DNA from 4 places in the Pseudoalteromonas sp. AWM4_233 genome. Region 1 is predicted to be linked to each of the others. Evidence: predicted binding sites of a transcription regulator. Region 1 holds the regulator's gene; each other region holds the start of a gene.
The links. The regulator LexA, encoded in region 1, represses DNA repair genes until DNA is damaged. The targets are predictions, from matches to a motif close to TACTGTATNNNNATACAGTA.

Region 2: ACXAC4_RS06010 (SulA-like leucine-rich domain-containing protein) is a predicted target of LexA. The motif match lies at 2,517-2,536, and genes of this name have one in related genera.
Region 3: dinB (DNA polymerase IV) is a predicted target of LexA. The motif match lies at 2,777-2,796, and genes of this name have one in related genera.
Region 4: ACXAC4_RS12665 (DNA topoisomerase III) is a predicted target of LexA. The motif match lies at 3,494-3,513, and genes of this name have one in related genera.

What each region holds. Positions count from the first base shown of each region.
Region 1 is NZ_JBSWSZ010000001.1:3,424,215-3,431,677, reverse strand. Features, by position in the region: rRNA gene ACXAC4_RS15615 (16S ribosomal RNA) at 1-1,465, shown strand, start outside; tRNA gene ACXAC4_RS15610 (tRNA-Ile) at 1,541-1,617, shown strand; tRNA gene ACXAC4_RS15605 (tRNA-Ala) at 1,661-1,736, shown strand; rRNA gene ACXAC4_RS15600 (23S ribosomal RNA) at 1,991-4,872, shown strand; rRNA gene rrf (5S ribosomal RNA) at 4,991-5,104, shown strand; gene lexA (transcriptional repressor LexA) at 5,521-6,138, shown strand; gene coxB (cytochrome c oxidase subunit II) at 6,388-7,463, shown strand, end outside.
Region 2 is NZ_JBSWSZ010000001.1:1,360,020-1,367,482, forward strand. Features, by position in the region: gene ACXAC4_RS05980 (M48 family metallopeptidase) at 1-604, shown strand, start outside; tRNA gene ACXAC4_RS05985 (tRNA-Tyr) at 631-715, opposite strand; tRNA gene ACXAC4_RS05990 (tRNA-Tyr) at 743-827, opposite strand; tRNA gene ACXAC4_RS05995 (tRNA-Tyr) at 847-931, opposite strand; gene ACXAC4_RS06000 (VC2046/SO_2500 family protein) at 1,044-1,565, shown strand; gene ACXAC4_RS06005 (YchJ family protein) at 1,604-2,062, opposite strand; gene ACXAC4_RS06010 (SulA-like leucine-rich domain-containing protein) at 2,077-2,508, opposite strand; gene ACXAC4_RS06015 (tetratricopeptide repeat protein) at 2,748-3,197, opposite strand; gene ACXAC4_RS06020 (NCS2 family permease) at 3,670-4,959, shown strand; gene ACXAC4_RS06025 (hypothetical protein) at 4,989-5,750, opposite strand; gene cysB (HTH-type transcriptional regulator CysB) at 6,026-7,003, shown strand; gene ACXAC4_RS06035 (L-serine ammonia-lyase) at 7,066-7,463, opposite strand, start outside.
Region 3 is NZ_JBSWSZ010000001.1:2,682,767-2,690,229, reverse strand. Features, by position in the region: gene ACXAC4_RS12040 (LytR/AlgR family response regulator transcription factor) at 1-486, opposite strand, end outside; gene ACXAC4_RS12035 (sensor histidine kinase) at 477-1,526, opposite strand; gene ACXAC4_RS12030 (alpha/beta hydrolase family protein) at 1,657-2,646, shown strand; gene dinB (DNA polymerase IV) at 2,829-3,899, shown strand; gene ACXAC4_RS12020 (hypothetical protein) at 3,949-4,326, opposite strand; gene ACXAC4_RS12015 (dihydroorotase) at 4,451-5,824, opposite strand; gene ACXAC4_RS12010 (carbon starvation CstA family protein) at 6,133-7,463, shown strand, end outside.
Region 4 is NZ_JBSWSZ010000001.1:2,843,464-2,850,926, forward strand. Features, by position in the region: gene ACXAC4_RS12655 (methyl-accepting chemotaxis protein) at 1-481, shown strand, start outside; gene ACXAC4_RS12660 (tetratricopeptide repeat protein) at 621-1,478, opposite strand; gene ACXAC4_RS12665 (DNA topoisomerase III) at 1,534-3,480, opposite strand; gene ACXAC4_RS12670 (4a-hydroxytetrahydrobiopterin dehydratase) at 3,610-3,954, opposite strand; gene phhA (phenylalanine 4-monooxygenase) at 3,965-4,762, opposite strand; gene megL (methionine gamma-lyase) at 4,983-6,161, opposite strand; gene ACXAC4_RS12685 (TIGR01620 family protein) at 6,300-7,325, opposite strand; gene ACXAC4_RS12690 (YcjX family GTP-binding protein) at 7,322-7,463, opposite strand, start outside.

The DNA.
Region 1 (7,463 bases):
GTAACATTTCTAGCTTGCTAGAAGATGACGAGCGGCGGACGGGTGAGTAATGCTTGGGAATATGCCTTAGGGTGGGGGACAACAGTTGGAAACGACTGCTAATACCGCATAACGTCTACGGACCAAAGGGGGCTTCGGCTCTCGCCCTTAGATTAGCCCAAGTGGGATTAGCTAGTTGGTGAGGTAATGGCTCACCAAGGCGACGATCCCTAGCTGGTTTGAGAGGATGATCAGCCACACTGGAACTGAGACACGGTCCAGACTCCTACGGGAGGCAGCAGTGGGGAATATTGCACAATGGGCGCAAGCCTGATGCAGCCATGCCGCGTGTGTGAAGAAGGCCTTAGGGTTGTAAAGCACTTTCAGTAAGGAGGAAAGGTTAGTAGTTAATACCTGCTAGCTGTGACGTTACTTACAGAAGAAGCACCGGCTAACTCCGTGCCAGCAGCCGCGGTAATACGGAGGGTGCGAGCGTTAATCGGAATTACTGGGCGTAAAGCGTACGCAGGCGGTTTGTTAAGCGAGATGTGAAAGCCCCGGGCTCAACCTGGGAACTGCATTTCGAACTGGCAAACTAGAGTATGATAGAGGGTGGTAGAATTTCAGGTGTAGCGGTGAAATGCGTAGAGATCTGAAGGAATACCGATGGCGAAGGCAGCCACCTGGGTCAATACTGACGCTCATGTACGAAAGCGTGGGGAGCAAACGGGATTAGATACCCCGGTAGTCCACGCCGTAAACGATGTCTACTAGGAGCTGGGGTCTTCGGACAACTTTTCCAAAGCTAACGCATTAAGTAGACCGCCTGGGGAGTACGGCCGCAAGGTTAAAACTCAAATGAATTGACGGGGGCCCGCACAAGCGGTGGAGCATGTGGTTTAATTCGATGCAACGCGAAGAACCTTACCTACACTTGACATACAGAGAACTTACCAGAGATGGTTTGGTGCCTTCGGGAACTCTGATACAGGTGCTGCATGGCTGTCGTCAGCTCGTGTTGTGAGATGTTGGGTTAAGTCCCGCAACGAGCGCAACCCCTATCCTTAGTTGCCAGCGATTCGGTCGGGAACTCTAAGGAGACTGCCGGTGATAAACCGGAGGAAGGTGGGGACGACGTCAAGTCATCATGGCCCTTACGTGTAGGGCTACACACGTGCTACAATGGCGCATACAGAGTGCTGCAAGCTCGCGAGAGTTAGCGAATCACTTAAAGTGCGTCGTAGTCCGGATTGGAGTCTGCAACTCGACTCCATGAAGTCGGAATCGCTAGTAATCGCGGATCAGAATGCCGCGGTGAATACGTTCCCGGGCCTTGTACACACCGCCCGTCACACCATGGGAGTGGGTTGCTCCAGAAGTAGGTAGCTTAACCTTAGGGAGGGCGCTTACCACGGAGTGATTCATGACTGGGGTGAAGTCGTAACAAGGTAGCCCTAGGGGAACCTGGGGCTGGATCACCTCCTTAACGATTTAGAACAGATTTGTTCGTAGTGTCCACACAGATGATTGTTGAATAGAATTAGAGAACAAAACATTGTTTGGGTCTGTAGCTCAGCTGGTTAGAGCGCACGCCTGATAAGCGTGAGGTCGGTAGTTCAAGTCTACTCAGACCCACCACTTTGCTTAAAGTCGGTCATAAACAATGTATTCCTAGTAATGTGGGGCTATAGCTCAGCTGGGAGAGCGCCTGCCTTGCACGCAGGAGGTCAGCAGTTCGATCCTGCTTAGCTCCACCACTTTACTACTTACTCCTCATAGATAAACACTTTGACTTCAGAGTCTTTAACTCTGAGAAGTAATTCTCTTGCTCTTTAAAAATTTGGAAAAGCTGATAATTAATTCTTTTAGAAGAAATTCTAAAAAGAGTTTTCAAAAGTAAAACAATGCCGATAAACATTCATTTGTTTATTAGCGTCTACTTTAGTATTCAATATTAACTTCTGGCGAAGTTAAAACTGTCTTTGACGATACAAACCATTTTGGGTTGTATGGTTAAGTGACTAAGCGTACACGGTGGATGCCTTGGCAGTTGGAGGCGATGAAGGACGTACTAACTTGCGATAAGCCTAGTCAAGCCAGTAAGAGGCGCTTGAGACTAGGATTTCCGAATGGGGAAACCCACCTGTTTACAGGTATCGTTAACTGAATACATAGGTTAACGAGGCGAACGCGGAGAACTGAAACATCTAAGTACCCGTAGGAAAAGAAATCAACCGAGATTCCGAAAGTAGCGGCGAGCGAAATCGGACTAGCCCTTAAGCTTTAGTGTAGTTAGTGGAACATTCTGGAAAGTTTGACGATACAGGGTGACAGTCCCGTACACAAAAACTTATCTAAAGTGAAATCGAGTAGGTCGGAGCACGTGAAACTTTGACTGAATATAGGTGGACCATCATCTAAGGCTAAATACTCCCAACTGACCGATAGTGAACCAGTACCGTGAGGGAAAGGCGAAAAGAACCCCTGTGAGGGGAGTGAAATAGAACCTGAAACCGTGTACGTACAAGCAGTAGGAGCCCTTCGAGGGTGACTGCGTACCTTTTGTATAATGGGTCAGCGACTTATATTTTGTAGCGAGGTTAACCGTTTAGGGTAGCCGTAGCGAAAGCGAGTCTTAACTGGGCGTTGAGTTGCAAGGTATAGACCCGAAACCCGGTGATCTAGCCATGGGCAGGTTGAAGGTTGAGTAACATCAACTGGAGGACCGAACCCACTAACGTTGAAAAGTTAGGGGATGACCTGTGGCTTGGAGTGAAAGGCTAATCAAACCGGGAGATAGCTGGTTCTCCCCGAAATCTATTTAGGTAGAGCCTCGGACGAATACTTACGGGGGTAGAGCACTGTTAAGGCTAGGGGGTCATCCCGACTTACCAACCCTTTGCAAACTCCGAATACCGTAAAGTAATATCCGGGAGACACACGGTGGGTGCTAACGTCCATCGTGGAGAGGGAAACAACCCAGACCGTCAGCTAAGGTCCCAAAGTGTATGTTAAGTGGGAAACGATGTGGGAAGGCTAAAACAGCTAGGAGGTTGGCTTAGAAGCAGCCATCCTTTAAAGAAAGCGTAATAGCTCACTAGTCGAGTCGGCCTGCGCGGAAGATGTAACGGGGCTAAACATACCACCGAAGCTACGGCTGCATACATTAGTATGCGGGGTAGGGGAGCGTTCTGTAAGTGGCTGAAGGTGTGCCGGGAGGCATGCTGGACATATCAGAAGTGCGAATGCTGACATGAGTAACGATAATGCGGGTGAAAAACCCGCACGCCGGAAGACCAAGGGTTCCTATCCCATGTTAATCAGGGTAGGGTAAGTCGACCCCTAAGGCGAGGCTGAAGAGCGTAGTCGATGGGAAACGGGTTAATATTCCCGTACTTGGAATAATTGCGATGGGGGGACGGAGCAGGCTAATCAAGCATGGCGTTGGTTGTCCATGTGAAAGGCTGTAGGCTGGTGACTTAGGAAAATCCGGGTCGCTAAGGCTGAGAGTCGAGACGAGCTACTACGGTAGTGAAGTTGATGATGCCCTACTTCCAGGAAAAGCCTCTAAGCTTCAGATTATTTCGAATCGTACCCCAAACCGACACAGGTGGTCAGGTAGAGAATACTAAGGCGCTTGAGAGAACTCGGGTGAAGGAACTAGGCAAAATTGTACCGTAACTTCGGGAGAAGGTACGCTCCTATCTGTGATGAGATTTACTCTCTAAGCGGACGGGAGCCGCAGTGACCAGGTGGCTGGGACTGTTTATTAAAAACACAGCACTGTGCAAAATCGTAAGATGACGTATACGGTGTGACACCTGCCCGGTGCCGGAAGGTTAATTGATGGGGTTAGCTTAGGCGAAGCTCTTGATCGAAGCCCCGGTAAACGGCGGCCGTAACTATAACGGTCCTAAGGTAGCGAAATTCCTTGTCGGGTAAGTTCCGACCTGCACGAATGGTGTAACCATGGCCACGCTGTCTCCACCCGAGACTCAGTGAAATTGAAATCGCAGTGAAGATGCTGTGTACCCGCGGCTAGACGGAAAGACCCCGTGAACCTTTACTACAGCTTGGCACTGAACATTGAGCCTACATGTGTAGGATAGGTGGGAGGCTTTGAAGTGGCGTCGCCAGATGTCATGGAGCCATCCTTGAAATACCACCCTTGTATGTTTGATGTTCTAACATAGGCCCCTAATCGGGGTTGTGGACAGTGCCTGGTGGGTAGTTTGACTGGGGCGGTCTCCTCCCAAAGAGTAACGGAGGAGCACGAAGGTTGGCTAAGTACGGTCGGACATCGTACGGTTAGTGTAATGGTAGAAGCCAGCTTAACTGCGAGACAGACACGTCGAGCAGGTACGAAAGTAGGTCATAGTGATCCGGTGGTTCTGAATGGAAGGGCCATCGCTCAACGGATAAAAGGTACTCCGGGGATAACAGGCTGATACCGCCCAAGAGTTCATATCGACGGCGGTGTTTGGCACCTCGATGTCGGCTCATCACATCCTGGGGCTGAAGTCGGTCCCAAGGGTATGGCTGTTCGCCATTTAAAGTGGTACGCGAGCTGGGTTTAGAACGTCGTGAGACAGTTCGGTCCCTATCTGCCGTGGGCGTTTGAGAATTGAGAGGGGCTGCTCCTAGTACGAGAGGACCGGAGTGGACGAACCGCTGGTGTTCGGGTTGTGATGCCAATTGCATTGCCCGGTAGCTACGTTCGGAATCGATAACCGCTGAAAGCATCTAAGCGGGAAGCGAGCCTCGAGATGAGTTCTCACTTTAACTTTAAGTTAACTGAAGGGCCGTTGGAGACTACAACGTTGATAGGCTGGGTGTGGAAGTGTAGTGATACATTAAGCTAACCAGTACTAATTACCCGTGAGGCTTAACCATACAACGCCAAAGTGGTTTTAGCTCAGAAGCTAATATGAACTAGAGTAGAAGTTTTAGAAATTATCAGATTTTTTCCAGATTTTAAGTTAATTGCGAAAGCGATTAGCGCACCGAATTTCCTGGTGACTATAGCGTTTTGGAACCACCTGACCCCATGCCGAACTCAGAAGTGAAACGAAACAGCGTCGATGATAGTGTGGGCTTCCCATGTGAAAGTAGAACATCGCCAGGGCCTAATTAAAGAAACCCGTTGCAGCAATGCAGCGGGTTTTTTGCGTTTATGGTGCTAAATCGTCCTGCACGGTGATGAGGCAATGCTCGGTGATAAAAAGACGAATTAGCGTAAGGTGAAATGAGCAGCCTTCACAGTAGCCACTCTGTTGATTCTGACACATTTTTCAAACGTCTAAATAACTAAACCCTAAACTTCAGTTAAACTAATTCAGTTCACCTTGCGCGAAAAGAATGTAAGCGCTGCGCGCTTGTCATAAACCTTTCGCACTATACTTGCGCAAAAGAAGCGCACTCACTGCGTTCACAGTCGCTAATTTTGCACTTTATTGCATTAAATCTATCCAAATTTAGTTTGCCATTTTGACACAACTGTATATACTCACAGTATCTTTACCTGTATGGAAAACCAGTTGTATGCGACCACTAACGAAACGACAAGAACAAGTATTTGAACTCATCAAAGTCTTCATCAAAGATACAGGTATGCCTCCTACACGTGTTGAAATTGCTGATGCGCTTGGTTTTAAAAGTGCTAATGCTGCTGAGGAGCATTTAAAAGCTTTAGCTAAGAAAGGGGTGATAGAAATGGTGCCTGGGGCTAGTCGTGGTATTCGATTAGTCGACGATGGCTCGTCTGAAGATACAGGGCTTCCTTTGATTGGTAAAGTTGCTGCAGGAGAGCCTATTTTGGCTCAAGAACATATCGAAAGTCATTATGAGGTTGATCCGAGTTTATTTAAGCCTGCTGCTGATTACTTATTACGTGTAGATGGAATGAGCATGAAAGACATCGGTATTCTTGATGGTGATCTTTTGGCTGTACATAAAGCGCAAGTTGCTCAAAATGGTCAAGTTGTTGTTGCTCGAGTAGACAACGATGTAACAGTTAAAAGGTTAGAACAAAAAGGTAGCAAAGTGCTATTACATGCTGAAAATGAAGAGTTTTCTCCAATCGAGGTTGATCTAGAACACGAACCTTTTGCTATTGAAGGTCTTGCTGTAGGTGTTATAAGAAATTCTAATTGGATGTAACTTCTATATAATTCTAACAATAGGTTAGCTGCTCTCTTTTTCTGTTTCTTTAGTCAGCTAACCATATCTCTTCTTACTTTCCATTTTAATATATCAAATTCTTCTATTTTACTTTCTTGCTAATTGCTTATTTATTGACTAATTGTTAATAGGTCATGTATTGCCTTCGACTTTAGTCGGATCCTATGACGGTCATCCAATAATTCTAACTGCGAACTTCATGCTGAAGTCGATAAATGGGGGCGTCGTATGAGAATAAGTAAATTTGCTTATTTGCTTACTTTTTTGTTGCTTAGTCCACTTTCATTAGCCAATAGTGACTACAACATGAGAAAAGGGGTTACTGATGTAAGTCATAGTGTTTATGAACTACATATGACCATTTTTCTAATCTGTTGTGTAATCGGCTTGATTGTATTTTCAGTGATGTTTTGGGCTTTATTAAAGCACAGAAAATCAAAAGGAGCTGTGGCTGCACAGTTTCATGAAAGTACCAAAGTTGAAATTGTTTGGACTGCTATTCCTTTTCTTATTCTTGTCATCATGGCGATCCCCGCAACTAAGACTTTAATTGCTATGGAGGATACCAGCAAGGCTGACATAACAATCAAGGTCACAGGGTCACAGTGGAAATGGCACTATGAATACCTTGGTCATGACGTTGATTTCTTTTCTGTGTTATCTACGCCTTTATCTCAGGTTAATAATGAGGAAGAAAAAACAGAGACCTATCTATTGGATGTAGATAAACCGCTGGTAATACCTACAAACAAAAAAGTGAGATTTCTAATGACGTCAGATGACGTTATTCATTCATGGTGGGTACCTGATTTTGCAGTTAAGAAAGATGCCAACCCAGGGTTTATCAATGAAGCTTGGACCAAAGTAAATGAAGAAGGTATTTACCGAGGTCAGTGCGCTGAGCTATGTGGTAAAGACCATGGCTTCATGCCTGTAGTTGTTGAAGCTGTCTCACCTGAAAAATTCGAACAATGGTTAACTGAGCAACAGTTAGCCAAAACAGAAGCAGCGAAAGAGGCCGAAGCTGTACTATCACAAACTCTAAGTAAAGAAGACTTAATGACAGAAGGTCAGACAGTTTACATGGGATATTGTGCAGCTTGTCATCAACCTACAGGATTGGGGCTGCCTGGCGTCTTCCCTGGTCTTAAAGATAATGCGGTTGTTAAAGGGGATCTAGATGAGCATATAGATGTGCTGCTAAACGGTCGCCCAGGTACAGCAATGCAGGCATTTGCAAAGCAACTTACAGTAAAACAAATTGCGGCTGTTATCACTTACAAACGTAATAGCTGGGGCAATGA
Region 2 (7,463 bases), 2.1 Mb from region 1:
AGTGGTCGTGACAGCCCCCGAAAACGTGTGTGAAGTCGCTTTAGAAAATTGGCTCAAGAGCAAAAAAGACTGGGTACATGCACAAAGACAGAAACTAGAGCTTGCGCCTAATAAACAAAAGCCTTTGCAAACAAGGTCACTTTTGGTTTTTGGTTCAGTTTACAAGGTTGAATTTTCAGATATAAACAAGCCTATATTAGATCATGAGAGCCGCTTTATATATTTACCTAAAGTGCTGCGCCAAGAGAAGCTTGAGTTTAGGCGAGCGATCATTGAATTACTGACAGATTTGCTCTCTAGTTATTTAGAGTTGTGCTTAGAGCAATTGTCTAAGCAAATGAATTGTCATGTTTCAGCGGTGAAAATCAGGGAGTATAAAAGCCGCTGGGGGAGTTGTAGCAGTAAACAAGCGCTTACTTTTAACAGCCTTCTTGCTGGGGCGCCAAAGCATATAATTGATTATGTCATTGTTCATGAGCTAGCACATTGTCATGTACTGGCACATAACACATTATTTTGGCAACTTGTTGAAAAGCACTATGAAGATTATAAGTCTGCAAGATTATGGTTTAACAAGAATGGTAAAGCGCTAATGATAGAGTGAAATAAGATGGTTTTATAAGAAAAAGATGGTGGAGGGGGCTGGATTCGAACCAGCGAAGGCAGAGCCGTCAGATTTACAGTCTGATCCCTTTGGCCGCTCGGGAACCCCTCCACAGGGGATATCTAATTTTGTACAACTTGGTGGAGGGGGCTGGATTCGAACCAGCGAAGGCAGAGCCGTCAGATTTACAGTCTGATCCCTTTGGCCGCTCGGGAACCCCTCCAAGTTGTAATGTGTTGTTGTGGTGGAGGGGGCTGGATTCGAACCAGCGAAGGCAGAGCCGTCAGATTTACAGTCTGATCCCTTTGGCCGCTCGGGAACCCCTCCTAAACAACGGCGCTGATAATAACAAAGTTTTTTATTAAGTAAAGAAAACAACTAAAGAAAATTAAAAAAATGCCGATAAAAATATAACTTTTTAAATAATCGGTGAAACTCTATGCAATTAGAGCGCATTTTAAACAAGGAGCATCAGCTTGGTGACACGCTAGCAAAAAGCGTGGCACAAGATCGTCGTGCCGACTTTGCGCTTTGTTTGGCTATGCTTTCACCAAACGCACTCGACTTCAGTGAATTTCATTTACCTGAATCAGAATTAATTGAGCCAGACAAGAGCGAAGATGCGTTAAAAAAAGAACTTCAAATCGGTCCGCAGCAACAAACGGCTCCCAACACCTACGATATGACCATAGGTGAAAACAATAGCCGTTTACTTCATGAGCAGGGACTTACAGAACTAAGGCTAAGAAATTGTCTTTCACCAGAACCTTTAAATATCAGAGACGATAAGAAGCACATTGAGTTGGCCATTATTGATAATTGTGAACCTACTGTGCAGGCTAAAATTTTCGCTCAAAGAGCTGGCGTATTAGAGATGGATAAACCCAAAATAGATGCAGCGGGTTTTTATGATCAATTAGCTAGTGGAGAAATGCAGCAGGCGGTTCAGTTGTCCGCCTAATGTGAGATGATAGTGAATTAGCTTAGGTACGGTTTAAATCAGCTAGCGTGACACTTTTTAAATTTTTTGCCACTGTCACAGGGGCAGGGATCATTTCTAGACACTTTTAACTCAGGCACGTCATATAATTGGCCATCTAAGTAACGCCATGCCTCTTCTTCTTTAATAAATCTTGAAACCTCATGTATTTGGCAATGTTTTCCGTCTGCCAAATAATGTGCTCTAAACTCCACATAATCAAAATCAGGTTCAGTTTTTGTTGCGACGATCTCAAGTTTAATAAAGTTGGCAAATGACGCGAATGCAGCGATATCTTCAAGGCTATGATTACTTTGCTCAGATTTGGCATAAGTCTCGAGTATATACTGTGCATTATTAGTCGCATAAGCACTGTAACGGGAGCGCATAAGCTGCTCTGCTGTGTCAGGCAACTTTTGCTTAGTAATGAATACATTGCAGCATGACTCATAAGGTTGAGTGTTAGAACAGTAACACATAAGAAAATCTTTTATTAACTTGCTATGCGCTCTATTGTACACGCTTTGCTGCTGTTTTCAGTAAAACAGTATAGCGAGATATCTGTTTGGCTTAAGTGCATTTGCGAAAGCTGCTCTGAATTCGTAATGCCAGTCCATGTAATAACCGCTGCAAAGTTGCCATTATTTAAAGCTGAATTTAGAACATACTCTAAATCAACGATGTGTTTTTTTCTGATCACTAACAATTTACTTGAGTCTATTGAACTGGCCTCAAGCATATCTTTATTTGGGATATGGTCAGGTGCAATTAGTAGTGTCCAGCCTTGTTTGTGATTACATTGGTGAATGATCTTAAGTAGTTCAAGACTGGCACAAATTTCGTCAGGGGTTTCAACAAAGTTAACGACTTTTGGGGCATCTACTTTTTTTACTGAGCTTGGTAAAACTGCGGTTGTCTGTAACATAATCATCTCACTGGTTGTTTATACAGTATTTATATACAGTAGTTTATACAGTGTTTTAATGCAAGCAGAAATGTTACTTTTTAATCAATTTTAATTGGGGTTATATAATAAAGCTATTATATTCAATTGGTTATGAGTTCTGGTGTTTTGGACTATTTTGACGTGCTATGGATACGGTGGGGTTATACAGTAGTTTTCACAGTGAGTACTGTATAAAACTACTGTATGGAAAAGTAGACTTAATTAGACTGGAACTGTAATTGATGAATTTGCTCGTACAAGGTGGCAGCATAGCACTGCGCATCTTTGATTCTTTTCGTTGTTAAATGCGGTTTGATTTGTTCTATTACTGCGTTGGCCGCATCTACACCTTGGCTTTGAGCGAGTGACAACCAAGCCATAGCATGGAATGCACTCTGTGGCACACCTTGCCCTTTTATAAACATCAAACCTAAATAAAACTGTGCTTTGTTATCTCCCGACATAGCAGCCATACGCAGCCACTTCGTTGCCAGCGGATAGGATCTTTCTTGTAGGTAGTACAACCCTTTTTTAAAAGCAGTGACAGAGTCATGCTCTTTCGGATAGCGTAGTTCACCATTAGGAGGTGTTGTAACGAACTCAAGCACATTAAATAGCTGTTGCTCTAAGTCGTGATGCGCCGCGCTATTATCTGGCGATTTATCCATACTCTACCTATTTTTGAAAAGCTTAATATTATTGTAGTCAAAACTTTGTGACCATGTTGGCCATAAATTTAGTTATGCTAAATTCTTGCCAAATGATTAACTAATTATATATTTTTACAGTCATTATGCAGTTATTTTTTAAAGCTTTTTGTGATCATATGCCTTTATTATTCATATAAGGCGCAAAAGCCCCTCCTTATTTTCTTTATGTCACAGCATCTCTACTGCTTTATCGACTGGCTTACATCGAATAAGCATGCTTTGCGACTTCAGTCAGCTAGTAGCTTCAGCCTTGAGTAAATATCAAACAAACTGCGGTAAAAATTGAATCTGGAATATTAATAGGCCTGACAAATAACCTTAGCTAAAAGAAACAGCAATTGCGTTTTTAATCACTGTCATTAACCGCTAAAATAGCGCCGCTTTCATAAGAATTATAAATTTCTTTTAACTTTTACCAATGGAAACATCTATGCTCGAAAAGCTATTTTCAATCAAGCATCAAGGCTCTAGTGTGAAAACTGAGTTAATTGCTGGACTCACGACCTTTCTTACCATGGTTTACATCGTTTTTGTAAACCCGGCAATGCTAGCGCAAACAGGCATGGATTTTGGTGCGGCCTTTGTTGCCACATGTATTGCTGCGGCAATTGGTTGTTTTATTATGGGTTTTTGGGCCAATTATCCTCTTGCACTTGCTCCAGGTATGGGTTTGAACGCTTTTTTTACTTATGGCGTTGTGTTAGGTATGGGCTATAGCTGGCAGTCTGCATTAGGGGCAGTGTTTTTATCTGGCTGTATTTTTCTTGTTTTAAGCTTATTTAAAGTGCGAGAGTGGATTATTAATGCGATCCCACTTGTATTGAAGCAAGCGATTGCAACGGGGATTGGCGCGTTTTTAGCTTTAATCGCGCTTAAAAATGCCGAAATAATTGTCGCAAGCCCTGCAACGCTTGTTCAACTGGGTGATATCACCAGTGCAGGTCCGCTACTGGCAATTTTAAGTTTCTTCGTTATCGCAGCATTGATGTTTAGAGACGTCAAAAGTGGCGTTCTGATCAGTATTTTTATTGTAACGATTACTGCTTGGGCATTAGGTTTGATTGAGTATCAAGGAATAGTGTCTGCTCCGCCAAGTATTGCCCCGACTATTATGCAATTAGACATCGCTGGTGCACTTGAGCTTTCTATGTTGAGTGTTGTTTTTGCGTTCTTGTTTGTAGACTTATTTGATACATCAGGCACTTTGGTGGCGGTAACGCAAAAAGCGGGTTTAGCAGACGAGCAGGGCAGAATGCCACGTTTGGGTCGCGCACTTTCTGCTGATAGTACTGCCACAATTGCAGGATCTATGTTAGGTACTTCAACAACGACATCTTATATTGAATCTGTATCAGGTGTGTCAGTGGGTGGTAGAACGGGTTTAACAGCCGTTGTTGTTGGCGTATGCTTCTTATTAATGACTTTCTTTGCACCTTTAGCGCAAATGATCCCAGCTTATGCCACCGCAGGGGCAATTTTGTACGTTGCGGTACTCATGTTGCAAAATTTAAAGTTAGTGAATTGGGATGACATGACAGATGCAATTCCAGTGAGTGTCGTGTTGCTGATGACACCACTGACATTCTCAATTGCACATGGTATTGCTTTGGGCTTTATTGCTTACACTGCAGTGAAGTTTGTATGTGGTAAGAAAGATGAAATCACGATTAGTGTTTGGGTATTAACCGCGCTGTTTTTAGTAAAGTTTGCTCTAAGCTAATTGGTGAGATTTGATGCCGAAGAAAAGTGTTACCACTTTTTCTTCGGTGCAAATAAAACATCTAAATCGTCTTGCTCTTGTTCTTTTTTCTGTTTAACTGATGATTCATTAGACGCTTTTAATTCATTACTGATTTCATTTAAATAAGACTCTAGCAGTTGCTTTTTGTTAGTGACATATTCATCAGAGTAAGTAACTGCACAAATTGTAGCATAAGCTTTTTCGAAGTACTGTCGAGCCGAGCCGACCATATTTGCCGTTCTTGCTGCAACACCACGTTTAATTTGGCTTTCAACATTAATTTTTAATTGTAGCTTTTCAAGTCTTCTGTCTTCGGCAACAAACTTTTGCGTTTCTACTTTGCCTTTAGAATGCTCAGAACGAAGTACGCCTCTCAGCTTTTTAATACCTTGTACTAAGGCGATAAGTTGTTTGTCACTGTCAGGCAAGTTTAAATTGTCAGAATTATTTGCGTTTTCAGGCGTTGAATTCATTCGCTCTTTTGATTCGTGCAAGCGGTTTTTTAATTCTCTTGATGTAGGCGAGAGCTCGACCATAACAGCCAGAGCGTCATGAACACGTCTTTGCAGTACTTGTATCATAAACTCAGACATTGGAATGTTACTGCTATTTACAATCACATCTTCAGACTCTTCAATGATGCGTTTTTGTTTAGCAAGCTCTTTTCTTCTTTCTGCTTCTTGCTTCTCTTTATGCTGCTGAACTGCACTAACCCATACGGCAATGATGATCAAAGCAACAATTAGCACAATAATTATTGGGACAAGCATAGCGACTTCTCAATCAAAATTTCTCAAACCATTTTTTATCTTACATGAAATTATCGTTTACTGAATAGCGCAACACGATATTCTGATAAAAAATACATTTAATTCATAGCTTTTTATTATAGTTTAAGATTCAAATAATGGTCAGTCACAAACAAATGAGGCAATTGCTACCTGAAAGTCTTCAAATATGCTAGCCTTAAAGAATTAGGGCAAAATGCTGTATGGCTCAATAACGACGCCGTTGCTCGTGAAAAAACTAAAACAATAAAAATATTATGAAATTACAACAACTAAAATATATTGTAGAAGTCCTCAATCACAACCTTAACGTTTCGGCAACGGCTGAAAGTCTATACACATCTCAACCTGGTATTTCTAAACAGGTGAGAATGCTTGAAGATGAGCTTGGCGTACAAATTTTTGGTCGAAGCGGTAAGCACCTTACGCACGTTACTCCTGCGGGTAATGAAATTATCAATATTGCTCGTGAAATACTCTCTAAAGTCGAAGGAATAAAAGCCGTTGCGAATGAACACACTTTACCTGATCAGGGTAAGTTGAATATTGCAACAACTCACACTCAAGCTCGCTATGCGCTACCAGGTGTGATACAGGGCTTCATGCAGAAATATCCAGCAGTGTCTTTGCATATGCATCAAGGTACGCCACAGCAAATTTCGGATGCGGCTGCTCGTGGTGACGCTGATTTTGCTATCGCAACAGAAGCGCTGCATTTGTACAGTGATTTAGTCATGTTGCCTTGTTACCACTGGAATAGAAGCATCGTAGTGACAAAAGAACACCCACTTGCAAAACTAGGTACAAATATTTCAGTTCAAGATATCGCAAAATATCCATTGATAACTTATGTGTTTGGATTTACCGGTCGTTCTGAGCTTGATAAAGCGTTTAACGCTCATGGTCTAGAGCCACATATTGTATTTACTGCAACAGATGCTGATGTCATTAAAACTTATGTTCGTTTAGGGTTAGGTGTGGGTGTGTTAGCAACTATGGCTATCGATACGCAGACTGATGACGACTTAGTTTGTATCGATGCAAGTCACTTATTTGAGGCGAGCACAACTAAGATTGGCTTTAGAAAAGGCAGTTTCTTACGCGGGTATATGTATGACTTTATTGAACGCTTCGCACCACACTTAACCAAAGAGTTGGTTGAAAAAGCGAGCTTGCTGCGTAATCAAGATGACGTAGACGAGCTGTTCAAAGACATTGAGTTACCAGTGAAGTAATGATCTTATCAATGAAAAAGGCTGCAATTGCAGCCTTTTTTGTATCTAAGATTTGGTATTAATTAACATTCGATAATATTAACCGCAAGACCACCACGTGCAGTCTCTTTGTATTTGGTTTTCATATCGTTACCCGTATCAAGCATGGTCTTAATGACCTTATCTAACGATACTTTTTGATCGCCCGTGCCACGCATAGCAAGACGCGAAGCATTGATGGCTTTCACTGCACCCATAGCATTACGTTCGATACAAGGAACTTGAACTAAGCCACCAACAGGGTCGCATGTTAAACCTAAGTTATGCTCCATGCCGATTTCAGCTGCGTTTTCAACGTGTACAACATTGCCGCCCATGATTTCAGTCAGCGCACCTGCTGCCATTGAACAAGCCACACCAACTTCACCTTGGCAACCAACCTCAGCACCTGAAATTGACGCGTTCTTTTTATAAAGAATAC
Region 3 (7,463 bases), 740 kb from region 1:
AGTCACTTCGGTGTAATCACCTTGAGCCTGTAAAAACAGTATTTCGTCTAAAACCAAACGCTTTTTTGCCCCTCCGTCTTTAACAAAAATATAGCGAGAAGGGGCAGTAGAAGACAAAGCACCTCTAGGGTTTATTGCAGCGTGTGCTTTTGAAATGGCTTTAAGAAAGCGCGGTAATAAAACCGGTTTTACAATATAGTCAATCACATCTAATTCAAACGCATCGACAGCATAGTGGCTGTGAGCTGTGATAAAAATCACACGGGTTTGTTGTGTTAATGATTGCGCCATTTCAATTCCTGAAATTTGAGGCATATTAATGTCACTGATCAATAAATCTATTGGGTTGGCATTAATGAAGCTGAGTGCCTCAATTACATTGGTGAAACTTCTTACCACATTAACAGAGTCAATGCTTGCACAGTACGCTTGCAGTAACTCAATAACATGATGCTCATCGTCAAGTAAAACTACATTTAATTGCATGGAATAGTTAACCTTACAGTGTATATGTCAGGCTGATTGTTCACTTCATAAGAGAAGTTATCATCAAATAGAATAGTTAGTCTTTTTAATAGGTTATTTAGCCCAGAGCCACTGGCATGATAGGCGCTACTTTGCTTTACAAGAACACTCAAATTGGAATTGCTCACAGCAATGACCATTTTTTCGGCTTCAATGTTGAGTTTGATCTCTACAAAACTATTAGGCTCATTTAACAGCCCATATTTACAGGCGTTTTCTACTAAAGGGTTTAGTAGCATGGGGGGGATCTGCTGGTGATTTGAAATGGGTGCGTACTCAAATCTAATATTGGCGTGTTCGCCAAGTCTTAATTTTTGTAGCCCTAAATACGCTTCGATATGGTCTATTTCGTCTTCTAATTTAACAAATGATTTATTCGACTGGGATATGGTGTATTGCATCAGCGACGATAATTGCCCAATGTGCTCAGCAAGCTCATGCTGATGACTTACATAAGCTTTACTATACAAGGCGTTCAGTGTGTTAAATAAAAAGTGAGGGTTAGTTTGGCTTTTAAGTAGCTCTAACTCTGTTTGCAAAGCATTAAGTTTAATTTTATTAAAGTGCTGCTTTTGTTCAATTAAGTTAATGATTGAATAGGTAAATATTGCACTGAATGTGAAAACTGTTTTAACGAATGAGTTAACCAATAAAAAGTAACTGCGATGCTGATACTCAAGCAATTCACTTGTGGTTGCTAAGCGGTTTAAATCACCCCATGTACTAAGGCAAACCGCTAACACCATTAATAGCAGGATAACCCCGACCTTTTGTAAATAAGGTTGGCTCGCAGAAAACACCAGAGCGAAATAAGTTAAATAAAAAACGCCTAGGTTAATGGCAAACCCAAGCCATACCCCTTGGAAAAAGAACTTAGGCGGAATGTGTTGGCCTGTGGTTGCCGAACTAACAAACACCGAAGCGAGCAGCAATAGCAAGACCACTGCGCAATGAATGACTAGCGCAAGCTTTGAGTGAAAAATGTGTATCCTTTTTTTCATTATTATTCTTTTATCGAGTCTAGATGGGGTGTTTAACGAGTCTTTTAATACTTTCGTAGATTACTACACCCCCTTTTGAACGGTAAATATACCATGTTTGCTAATTAAGTAACCTTTTAGGAACTGAAAAATGTTTATTAAATCAATGTTATTACTTAGCTTGTTAAATCCTTTTAGCTCAGGTGAACAGCTTCCATCAATAGAGTCTCAACTATACAAGGCGGATGATGTTTTACACGTTGAGTCTTGTTTTGACCATGAACGTGCAACCTATGATGGCTTTGTTTCATATAGCGTAAATGAATTCAAAGCGTCTGGTGGTAAAGCCTTTAGTAGCTTAACAGACGAGATATTTAAAGAACGATTTAAAGCCGGTTTTTATGAAAAGTTTAAGCGCAATATTGATTGTTATTTAATTCAATATCAGTCTGAAGGAGCTGTCGTCGATGGTTATCTTGTCACAGAAAAGGACAATAACGAGGTTTTACCTTTAGTGATTCATAATCGTGGTGGAAACGGTGAGTATGGTAAATCAACCATTTTAAGCATGTTGTCGCATATGCCCTTACTGAAAGAGGGTGCAATAGTGATGGGAAGCCAATACAGAGCAAAGGATGAATTTGGTGGGGCAGATGTGAAAGATGTACACGCTTTAATTGAAATCGGCAAAAGCTTAGCAAGCGTAAAAAAAGACGACATCAATATGATAGGCGTTAGCCGCGGCGGCATGATGAGCTATCTTGTTGCTAAGCAAAGAGATGATATTAAAAAATTAGTAATACAAGCAGGCATGTCGGACTTAGCGCTTAGCATGAGGGAGCGACCAGGGTTTAAGGCAGTTTATGAAGCGCGGATCCCTAATTATTCTGAATCGCCAAATGCTGCACTGCATGCTCGCTCAGCAATCAATTGGGTTGATGAGATAAATGAAAGAGTAGAAATCTTATTGCTACATGGCGATGCAGATAAGCGAGTAGATGTAAAAAATGCGTCAAATATGGCAAGTAAATTGGCGAGTCTAAACAGAAAGCACAAGTTAGTTATTTATCCTGGTGGTGGTCATTCACTCAAAAAAGAAAAAAGAAAAGTAAACAAAGAGATTTCTAATTGGTTGTTTTAACTTAAAAAGTTAGGAATATGAAAGTTCAGAGCTTTAAGTGCTACCTATCTGAATTCCATAAAAATAAAGCACTTAGAAGGAAATATGCTTTAGATTGTAAATAAGATAGACATTCTAATTTATATAACGATAATGTATATATATACAGTGTTTTTTTACTTGGGCTGTCTGTTGTAAATCTAATGGCGAAATATAACAAATTCATCCACATAGACATGGATTGCTTTTATGCCGCGGTAGAAATGCGCGACAATCCTGAGTTGGCTAAAGTACCAATGGCGATTGGCGGCAATAGCAACCGTGGGGTTTTAGCGACATCAAACTATATTGCTCGTAAATATGGGGTGCGAGCTGCTATGTCTAATTATCAGGCAAAAAAGCTGTGCCCGCATTTACGCATCGTGCCGGGGAGAATGTCACTCTATAAAGAAATCTCGCAGCAGATCAGAGCCATTTTTGCCCGTTATACCAATTTAATTGAACCTTTGTCTTTAGATGAAGCTTACCTAGATGTGACTGATTGCACTCAATGCAAAGGTAGCGCGACTTTAATTGCACAACAGATTCGTGATGATATCTTTAAAGAAACGGGTTTAACGGCCTCAGCTGGGGTGGCGCCGATTAAGTTCTTGGCGAAAATTGCCAGCGATGAAAATAAGCCAAACGGCCAATTTGTGATCACTCCTGATAAAGTGGATGCATTTATTGAAGATCTACCACTTAAAAAAATCCCCGGTGTAGGTAAAGTGACAATGCAAAAATTGCTTGCCCATGGCTTTGAGTTTGGTCGCGATATCAAAAAAGCCGATGAAACACTATTAAAACAAAAGTTCGGCAAACTAGGCGATATGTTATGGCGTCGTTGTCATGGTGTTGATGAGCGCCGCGTTGAAACTGACAGAGTGCGTAAGTCTGTGGGGGTTGAAACCACTTTTGAACAAGACACCGCTGATATTGATTTATTGAAAATGCGTATTATCAAACAATTATTACCTGAGCTCAAAATTCGAGCCAGTAAATATCTAGACGAGCAACACATCATAAAGTTAGGTGTAAAAGTGAAGTACTTTGACTTTCAACTGGTCAGTAAAGAGTGTCAGTTTGATAAGTTAGACAGTGCGTTATTCTGCCAGTTATTAACAGATTTACTTGAACGGAATCAAGGTCACAAAGCTGTTCGATTGATTGGCATTCAGGTGGGGTTATCGGCTAAAGAAACAAGCCATAACCAAATGCACTTATTTTCTAGTTAGCAGCAGGGCAGCTACCATGAAAAAAACCGTTGTCGTGTTGAATTATCATTTAGGTTAAAGCTGTACCCTCGTTGTCATGGTACCAACTAAACTCTATTTCTAGACCGCTAACAATAAATGTGCGGCTGATCTCTATGGCATCTTTAAAGCCATCTACTGCTTTTCCGAAAATTGCTTCTATGTCTTCCACTCTTGTGTCTTCATCAAAATAAAAAGTGTGTTCGCGGAAAAAAATACCACTAGTGTATGGCTTAAAAGCATGAAAGCCATCAGCAAAATTTAAAAATAGGCGGGTAAAATTATTGTCTTCTAGAGTGAGAGAATAGCCGCTGTTAAAGCATTTTCTGTACTCTGTTTTATTGGGTTTCCCTTTATTTTTTGTTAGGGCTAGTGCGCCGAATAAGTGAACATCCAGGTAAAATTTCATATTAGTTTAAATGTGATTTGGCTTTGGTCAGTTTAAACAGGTGAGTGGCGTGAAGCAAAAAAATTGCCGCCAAGGATAATATCAGCTTTGGCGGCAATAGTTAGGTTTTTAAAAAACGAATACCTTAAGCATTTTTTACGTAAATGCGCTCTTCCCATGGCAGGAGTTCTAGTTGTTCCCCTTTTTTACTGGTATCAAATTCGCCGTTATCAAATACCTTATGGCCGTTCACATAAGTTTGTTTCACTTGCGCTTTAAAAGTTTGGCCTTCAACTGGACTCCAACCACATTTATATAAGATATTGTCTTTAGACACAGTCCAAGGCGAGTCCATATCTACAAGTGTAAAATCGGCTTTATAACCTGGACGAATATAGCCTCGATCTTTAAAACCATAAAGCAGTGCAGGGTTATGACACATCTTTTCAACTATCTTTTCAAGAGTAAGATAACCTTGTAGATGAAGCTCAATCATGGCAACCAATGAGTGCTGCACAAATGGGCCGCCCGACATTGCTTTGAAGTAAGTATTTTGTTTTTCTTCTAAAGTATGTGGTGCATGATCAGTGGTAATGATATCGATGCGGTCATCGTTAATCGCAGCAATGAGCCCTAAACGGTCTTGCTCGGTTTTGATTGCTGGGTTCCACTTAATTAAGGTTCCTTTTTCCTCGTAATCGCTGTCGTTAAACCACAAATGATGCACACTGGCTTCAGTTGTGATGCGCTTTTCTTCAAGTGGAATATCATTGCGGAACATCGCCGCTTCTTTCGCTGTGGTCAGGTGTAAAACGTGTAAACGTGCATTGTGTTTCGTGGCTAAGCGAATTGCACGTTCGGTTGCTTTAACACAGGCTTCTTCTGAGCGAATAATAGGGTGAAATTTAACAGGTACATCTTCGCCATATTCAGCTTTAAACTTTTGCTCGTTCTCGTGAATGATGCCTTCGATTTCAGCATGAATAGCAATGATGTTCTTACTCTTTGAAAAAATCTTATCTAAGGTTTCTTCACTATCTGCAAGCAGGTTTCCTGGGCCTGCGAAGTATAAGCCGTCGTCAGATAAACAAGAGTATCCCGTGGTATCTGTGTCTAGTAGCGCGTCAACATTATCGTTATTTAGGCCCATATAAAAGTCATAATTCGCCAGAGATTTGGTTGCAGCCAGTGCGTTTTTAGCTTGCCACACTTCATGGTTTAATACGTTTGGACGAGAGTTTGGCATATCAATATAGGAAGTAACACCACCTGCTACAGCGGCTTTTGATTCGCTTTCCATATCGGCTTTGTGTGTTACACCAGGATCTCTAAAGTGAACTTGACCGTCAATCACACCGGGTATTAAGTACTTACCTTTCGCATCAATAATGAGTGCATCGGTGTATTCAGGCATGGTTTCACCAATGTAAATAAAACGGTCTTGCTCAATAGCTACGCTGCCGTTGAATGTTTTTCCTTCATTAATAATCACAGCATTTGTGATGATAGTAATCGCCATAATATTTCACTTTTCTTGGTAATAATAGTTGATAAGAAAGCGAGTAGCTCTCTGCATACTTTGGTTTGGTGGTTTTGTTATATCGTAACATTTTAATTTGTATCTATCTTCAATGAATAAGGTTTTTTAAGCGGTAATGAACAATTTCACTCTGACGTAAAAGTTGTTACTCCCTTGAGTGATTAATTCGATGTTTGAAACATAATAACCCTAGGACTTATGGGGTGACTAAAATCTTAATTTGAAATTGTAAATTTCGTGTTAAGGTGAAGTGAGCGTATAACTAAAACTGAGAAAAGGAGTATCTGATGCAGTCTATTCTGATTGTATTATTTGGTATTGTCGGCATGCTATTTGGCTGGTTTGTCTATTCTAAGTTCATCGCCACGAAGATTTTTAAAATGGACGATAACTTTGTTACCCCAGCCCACGAGCTTAACGATGGGGTTGATTATGTGCCAACCAATAAACTGGTACTTTGGGGGCACCATTTCACGTCAGTAGCAGGGGCTGCACCGATTGTTGGGCCAGCCATTGCTGTGTACTGGGGCTGGGTGCCAGCCGTACTTTGGGTCGTATTTGGTACGATTTTCTTTGCAGGTGTGCATGACATGGGCGCACTGTGGGCCAGTACGCGTCACAAAGGTAAGTCTATGGGGGCGCTATCTGAAAGCGTGATAGGTAAACGTACACGCGTATTGTTCATGATTGTGGTGTTCTTGTTGCTGCTTATGGTTAACGCGGTATTTGGTGTGGTTATCGCCAACTCATTAGTTGCAAACCCGAGTGCAGTGGTACCTGCTTGGGCGGCCATTGTTGTTGCACTCATTATCGGCCAATTATTAAAACGTCAGATCCCGCTCATTCCACTGTGCGTGATTGGTGTTGCAGTACTTTATGCAACGATTTTTATGGGCGCAGAAATGCCGGTGTCATTACCAACAGAAATGTTCGGCTTAACCGACAAAGCGAACTGGATAGTCATTTTATTTATCTATGCAGCGGTTGCCTCACTGCTGCCAGTTTGGATGCTATTACAACCACGTGACTTTATTAATGGCATGCAGTTGTTAGTGGGTTTAGTGTTACTTTATGGCGCCGTATTTGTGGTGATGCCAGATATCACCGCACCTGCATTCAATACACAAACCGCCATTGATACGCCAAGTATTATTCCGCTGTTATTCGTCACCATCGCCTGTGGTGCGGTATCTGGCTTCCACGGTATTGTGTCGTCGGGTACGAGTTCTAAACAGCTTGATAAAGAAACAGATGGCCGCTTTGTTGGTTACTTAGGTGCGGTAGGTGAAGGGTGTTTAGCACTGATCACGTTAGTTGCGGTTAGTGGTGTTATGTTAGCGGTGTCACCAGAAGAGTGGCACGAAATATATAGCCATTTAGGGGCGGGAAGCGTCAGCGCCTTTATTACTGGCGGTTCAAACCTTATCAGTGAAGGCTGGGGATTTTCTGCTGAAATTGCAGCGACCTTACTGGCAGTAATGGTGGTGTTGTTTGCCGGTACAACCATGGATTCGGGTGTGCGTTTGCAGCGATATATCATCCAAGAGTGGGGCGATATTTATAACATTAGCGTGCTTAAGAATGGTCTAGTCGCAACCTTTGTTGCGGTAGCATGTTG
Region 4 (7,463 bases), 580 kb from region 1:
AGAGCAAACGAACTTATTAGCATTGAATGCAGCGATTGAGGCTGCTCGAGCTGGTGAGCATGGCCGAGGGTTTGCTGTGGTTGCCGATGAAGTTCGCGCTCTGTCATCTCGTACACAAAGTGCCACCAGCCATATTTACGCATCAATCAAAGAGATACAAGATACTTTGTATAAATGGTCAGAAGTGATGCAAAGTACCAAAGACCGAGCATCTAACTGCGCCGATGCAAGCCAAACCAGCCAGCAGGCCTTAGAAGTGATTTTTGATCAGATCAGTGAAATTGCCAATGCTGCGCAAGGTATTTCAACTGCAGCAGAGCAACAACAGATGGTGAGTGTGGAGATTAACGACAACATCACCACCATCACCCATCACGGCAGCGAGAATTTAACCCTAAGTTATAAAGTCGCGGAAGATGCAGCGAAACTGGTCGAAAGTGCAAACAAAATATCTGGTTTGTTACTGACGTTTAAAGTTTAAAAATTAAGATAAAAAGACGCGATATATAATCGCTGCTACCATCTCAATAACTCAGTAGCACCGACTTTATGTAGGGCTCTTACAACAAAAAATGGCAGCTAAATCAGCTGCCATTTTTGTGCTCATAACATACTTACGATTAATATAATAAGCTATATAATTTTCTACGATATGTACCAGCCAAAGCATCGCCATCTGGTAGGCTCGCAATCAAATCTAGGTAATCTTTTTTCGCAGTACCAAAATTTAAGTCTTTTCTTAGCACAGATAATAATAACTCTAGCGCTTGCTCTTTCTTACCAGCTTCTGCCAATAGCGCAGCGAGTTGTGCTTTTAACTCTTTGTTTTCAGGGTCCGCATCTAATTGACTAGTAAGAGCAATGATCTCAGGAGATTCCTGCGCACTTTGTGCGGCATTTAATTTGGCTTGCAGATTTTGGTAATACGGATCGCGCTCAGTTTCGACAACACTATCAAGTAACGCCTGACCATCTTCAAACTTTTGAATTTGAATGCAGATATCAGCCAGTACCAGTTTCACACGGGTATTTTCTGGGTCAATCGCATAGGCTTGCTTGGCATAGTTAAACGCCGCATTTTGATCGTCATTTGCTAGCGCTTGTTTTGCTTGCTCAAGTAATAATACTTCAGGACTTGGTAAATGCTCAGCGAGTGCCTCTTTAATTTCAGCATCGCTTTGAGGACCTGGTAATACGCCAACTGGCGCGCCATTTTTCAATAACACAATCGTTGGTAACGCTTGTAGTCCTACTTGCTGTGCTAATTGAGATGCCAACGCTTGTTGTGTATCACAATCGACTGTTGCAACTAGTAAGTGCTCTTTGTAGCTTTGTGCAAGCGCAGACAAAATATTCGCTTGTTCAATGCACTCAGGTTGCTGCGCACTGAAGAACGTCATTAGAACCAGTTTATCGGTACTTTGTTCAGCCAGAACCTGCTGGATATTTTCAGGTGTTAATTGAATTTGGTTGTCCATAATTCACTTCTTAAATCTATGTATTATTCACTATATTGCGACTCTTCTCGCTTTTTCAAGCCTTGCTTTTCGCCCGAGGAGATTTAGCACTGCTTTTACTTTTACTCGCACTGCGCTTACCCTTTTTAAAACGCTTAAAACTGGCTTTGCCCTTACCTGCTAACCCTTGGAAACTCGCAATTTGTGTGTCTTGTAATAAGCGATTTAAATGCACTTCAACTGAGCCCATAAACTGATTATACGATTGAGACTTTTGATAGATCTGCTCAAGAGATTGCTCCCAAACAGCGGTCATATCAGGGCGCCCGACACTTTCTGGCAACGCTTTTATCACGCTTTGCCCAATTTCGGAAGAGTGAATGGCTTTGCCTTTACGTTGTAAATATTGTCTTTTAAAGAGAAGTTCAATGATCCCCGCACGCGTCGCTTCTGTGCCTATACCATCGGTCTCTTTCAATATTTTTTTAATCTCTGGGTCGGTCACATACCGGGCTATTCCCGTCATGGCTGCGAGTAATGTTGCATCAGTGAAGTGCTTTGGTGGCGACGTATGCTTTTCTATAACCTGTGCATCAACGCACTGCACTTGCTCACCTTTTTGCAGCATTGGCAACTGAGTAAGCTTAGTCTCGCCTTTTTCTTGCTTGTTAAATAAGACTTCCCAGCCTTTATCAATCAGACTTTTAAATTTAGAGGTAAATAGCCCACCTTGAATAAGCGTATGGATCTCACGCTCAGCGTAAACGCTTGGCTCAAAAAATTGCGCTAAGTAGTGCCTTGCGATCAGGTAATAAACGTTTTGCTCATTTTGATTCAGCGCGCCGCTCGACTTTTTTGAGGTCGGAATAATCGCATGGTGCGCTCCGACTTTGCTGTCGTTCCAAGCTGATGACTTTATCTCTAAATTCGCTTTGCCTGTAAAAGCGCTTAGTTTATCGCTAATGGCATTAATGGCGCCCACTACTGAGCTGCGCTCTTTGTAATGATCTTTTGGTAAATAACGGCAATCTGATCTGGGATAAGTGATCAGCTTATGCCTTTCATACAAACTCTGACAGGTATCAAGTACCAACTGGGCGTTCATGCCAAATACTTTGGCCGCTTCTATTTGTAGAGTCGATAAACTATGCGGCAAAGGGCGCGACTTTTTACTTTGGGTGCTTTTATCTTTGCTCACTTCACCCGGTTGGTTTTTAACTCTGCCCGCCACATTTTCAGCTAAGCCTTTGACCAGCACGCGACCTTCTTCATCCATATAAGGCTGACAGGCTTCGCTTGGTTGCCATTTACCAACATAGCTCGCACCGGCTTGGGTATTTAACTGCGCTTCGACTTCATAAAACGGTTTTGAAACAAAGTTCGCAATTTCCCAATCACGGTATACAACCAAACCCAATACCGGCGTCTGCACTCGACCAATAGATAACACCCCTTGATAACCCGCTTGTTGCCCTTTGATGGTACTCATGCGTGTCATATTAATACCGTAAAGCCAATCGGCACGAGCACGAGACAGCGCTGAAACAGACAGCGATAAAAAATCGAGGTTAGATTTGAGGTTATTGATGGCCTGTTTGACTGCTGAGGGGTTTAAATCGCTTATCAGACAACGAAGTGTTTGCTCTTTTTGTGCTTTAGTGGCACCGCAAAAGTTAATCATCTCGTCGATTAAAAGCTGCCCTTCTCGGTCTGGATCGCCCGCGTTGACAATGGTTTTAGCCGATTTAATTAACTTTTTAACGGTATTAAATTGCTTTTTGGTTTTACTTTTTGCTACTAGCTGCCATTGTTCAGGCACGATGGGCAGATCGGCAATCGCCCATTTTTTAAATTTAGGGTCGTACGCCTCAGGCTCAGCCTGCTCTAATAAATGGCCTATACACCAAGTAACAATATCGCCGTTCGCCGCTTCAATAAAGCCATCGTTATTTTTATGAGGTTTAGGTAACGCATTGGCAATGGCTCTGCCTAATGACGGTTTTTCAGCGATATAGAGTTTCATTGTTAGATTTATATACTGTATAAATTAACAGTTATGATAGAGCAATGTCGCGCTAAGTGCCAGAGTTTAAGTTTCAGCCATAAAAAAGCGCCCATAAAAGGCGCTTTGGTTAAATGATATGTTGAAGTCTTATAGAGCGTTGAAAACGTCGTCTGTTTTCGCTGCACATACAAAATCGTTCTTATGCAGGCCTTTGATAGAGTGGCTCCACCAAGTGATTGTCACTTTGCCCCACTCTGTTAGAAGACCAGGGTGATGACCTTCTTCTTCAGCCATGTCGCCCACTTTGTTAGTGAACTCTAATGCCTGCTTGAAGTTTTTGAACTTGAATACACGCTCAAGTTGCATGATGCCATCACGCACTTCTGGAACCCAATCAGGGATCTGCTTAATTAATACTGCTAACTCTTCATCTGACACTTTAGGCGCATCAGCACGACACGCTTCACATTTTTGTGCACTTAAATCAGACATTACAAAATCCTTAACTTGCTAATTTTTCTTTAGGGGGAAACTTTGGCTCAAATAAGCCTAATTCTTTTGCTTCTTGTACCAACGCCATGATATCCATTTGTGAGATATCGAATAAGTCATTAATTGAATTAATTGTGTAGTACAACGGCTGCATAATATCAATGCGATATGGCGTACGTAGAACGTCTAACACTTCTAATTTATTGATTTCTGGCGTGCCTGAGTAAACATATTGTGTTTCACCCGGGCTTGAAAGCACACCACCGCCATAAATACGTAAACCGTCTTCAGTTTGCATTAAGCCAAACTCAACCGTGAACCAATACAAGCGTGCTAGATATACGCGGTCTTTCTTCTCAGCGGCATAGCCTAACTGGCCATATTTATGCGTAAACTCCGCAAATGCAGGGTTAGTTAACATGGCGCAGTGACCAAAAATCTCATGGAAGATATCTGGCTCTTGCAGATAATCAAACTCTTCACGAGAGCGAATAAAGGTTGCTACCGGGAACTTTTTGTTCGCCAATAGTCTGAAGAATTCATCAAAATCAATCAGTGCAGGTACAGGTTCTACTTGCCAGCCTGTTTCACGACCTAATGCTTCGTTTAACTCATGAAGCTGAGGAATACGGTCGTGCGGTAAATTTATTTTCTCAAGGCCTTCCATGTACTCGTTACATGCTTTGCCTTCAATACACTTTAATTGACGTGCAACCAACTCAGACCATATTTTATTTTCTTCTTCGGTCCAAGCGATGATGCCATTTGCATCAGGTTGCTTTGATACATATTTACTTGCTTTAGCCATAATAACCTTCGCTGTTAGTTCGCTCTAGCCCCAGCTTGAGCGCTTCAACTTGTTGACTTGATACTAGGGAAAAGTAAGCAAAAGATTAATAGATGAGATGTTTCAAGCAATCCTGAAAACTCGTTTTTTTGGAATCTTTTATTTACATCAATGTACACCAAACAAAACACCACACACAAAAAAGGGGCTTAAAAACCCCTACTGTACATTTTTAATTACACTAAATTTGCTTAAATGCCTGCTCTAGGTCAGCAATGATGTCGTTAACATCTTCTAAACCAACAGAAATTCGGATCAAACCATCTGAAATGCCCGCAGCTTCACGCTCTTCTTTGGTATACGGCGAGTGTGTCATTGAGGCTGGATGCTGAATAAGTGTTTCTGGATCGCCCAAACTGACCGCTAATGTACACAGCTCAGTCGCGTTAATAAAACTTTCACCTTGCTCTAGTGTGCCATCAATCTCAAAAGCAATCACACCACCTGCACCTTTCATCTGCTCGCCCAAGAATTTGTAACCAGGGTGAGAAGGTAAACCTGGGTAATACACTTCACTGACTTTAGGATGCGCATTTAAGAACTCAGCAACTTTTTGTGCACTTTGACAGTGCCTTTCAACACGTACAGCCAGTGTTTTTAAGCCTCGATTAATCAACCAAGCATCATGTGGACTGATGGTCGCACCAATGTCTTTTAAAACTGTAAGCTTTATCAGCTCTATGTGTTCTTGCGAACCACATACCGCACCTGCGACGACGTCACCATGGCCATTAAGGTATTTAGTTGCACTGTGGATCACAATATCTATGCCGAAATGTTTTGGCTTTTGTAGTAGCGGTGTCATAAAGGTGTTATCAACCACACTGATCAAACTGTGCTTTTTAGCAAACTGACCCAGCATAGCTAAATCAATCACCGTCATATTTGGGTTGATCGGCGTTTCAGCAAACACCATTTTGGTGTTTGGTTTCACAGCTGCATACAGCTCCGCTTCGTTGGTCATATCTACAAATGACACTTCAATGCCCCATTTAGGCAGCATGTGAGAAAAAAGCGCAAAACTACAACCATATAATGCGCTAGATGCAATTAAATGATCGCCTTGCTCTAAAAAGCTCAGCACTGATGCTGATACCGCCCCCATACCCGTTGCGGTTGCAGCAGCATCTTCCATCTCCTCGAGCTGAGCAAGCTTTTGTTCAAGTTCACGGGTGGTTGGGTTGCCCAAGCGGGTATAAATGTAACCCGCTTCTTCCCCCGCAAAACGTGCCGCACCTTGAGCAGCATCTTTAAACTGAAACGTTGAGGTTTGATAAAGTGGCGCGGTTAACGCGCCATGTGGGTCGTCAAAATGGACTGGGCTATGGATGCAATTGGTGTTGTCATGATACTTCGTCATTTTATTGCCTATGAATTTATTATTAGTCTGTTGATGAACTAATAAATAATCCAGCAAGTAAAATTCCACAAGCAAGCCAGATGTTAAGACGGCTAGACGAGCAAAACCCTCTAAAAATCGTACAGTTAAGTTGTCAGTTTAATCATTTTTAGACGTTTTGGTACGCTCTAATAAAGCAGATAAAATACCTTGTGCTGATTGCCCTAATAAGGATTGCTTTTGCTCTAGCTTAGGTAACGGTCGACATAACTCCATGGTTTTGTAGCCTAAGCGCGCTGTAAACACGCCTGCACTGAGGCCTTGTGCAGCTCGCGCTGACAACTTCCCCAGCAACTCAGCACCCAAGCTGGTCGCCGCTAAGTCAGATACCAATTCGGACGCACCAGCAAACAACATCTGTTTAACCAATTGCTTGTACAACATAATGCGACTGCGATACGCCAGTTTGATACCGTAGTGTTGGCTTATCTTTTCAATCAAGCTGATACCACGCCACAGCACCGAAAGCATATCAAGTAATGCCATCGGACTGAGAGACACCAAAAGCGCTGACGTTTTTGCATGTTGGTTAATGATTGCTTTTGCCTGCTCATCTTTACTGACCAGTAAGGTGGTTTGATATAACTGTAAAACTTCTTTGTCAGTATGGTGCGGTTTGAGGCAGGCTTTAAATTCTTTTACTTCTGCATCGGTATGTTGTTTTAGTAAGGGTTGTAGCCAGGTTTCTGCTTCACCAATTTGCGTGCTACTCATTAACCGAAGCGCATCATTTTGGCGCAGGTTTTGTTGTTTCAACGCTTTTAATGAAACCGCTTCCTTGAATAAGAATTTGCTCAGCACCAATAACGCAGAAGTCAGCACAAAGCCATAAAGCCCTGCTAGTAATATAGACTCTTGCATTGCCTCAATGATGGTGTAACCCGTTTCAACCATGATTAATAACAAAAAGCTAATGACGAAAATGCCTTTGAAATTGAAGCGACTGCTTTTAGGTTTAAATACTGGCTCTAACTCTTGTTCAAACTCACTGCTTCCATCAATGACATCTAGTTCTTCGACTATTTCAAAGCGCTTGCCTGTTTCTAACTCTTTTTGGGTCTCGCCGACATCACCGACATTAATACGTCTACCCGGTTTTAATTGAGCTGATTGATTGTCTGTCATTGCAATTTATCTCCAATTAAAAACTGTAGGGCATGATCTAAACGGGTATGGGTTAACTCGCCTTTGGTGCTTGGTAAAGGTGCGAATGAAATAAACTCGAAACCATGAGTTGGCCACTGACTTTGAGTAATAAAGTGG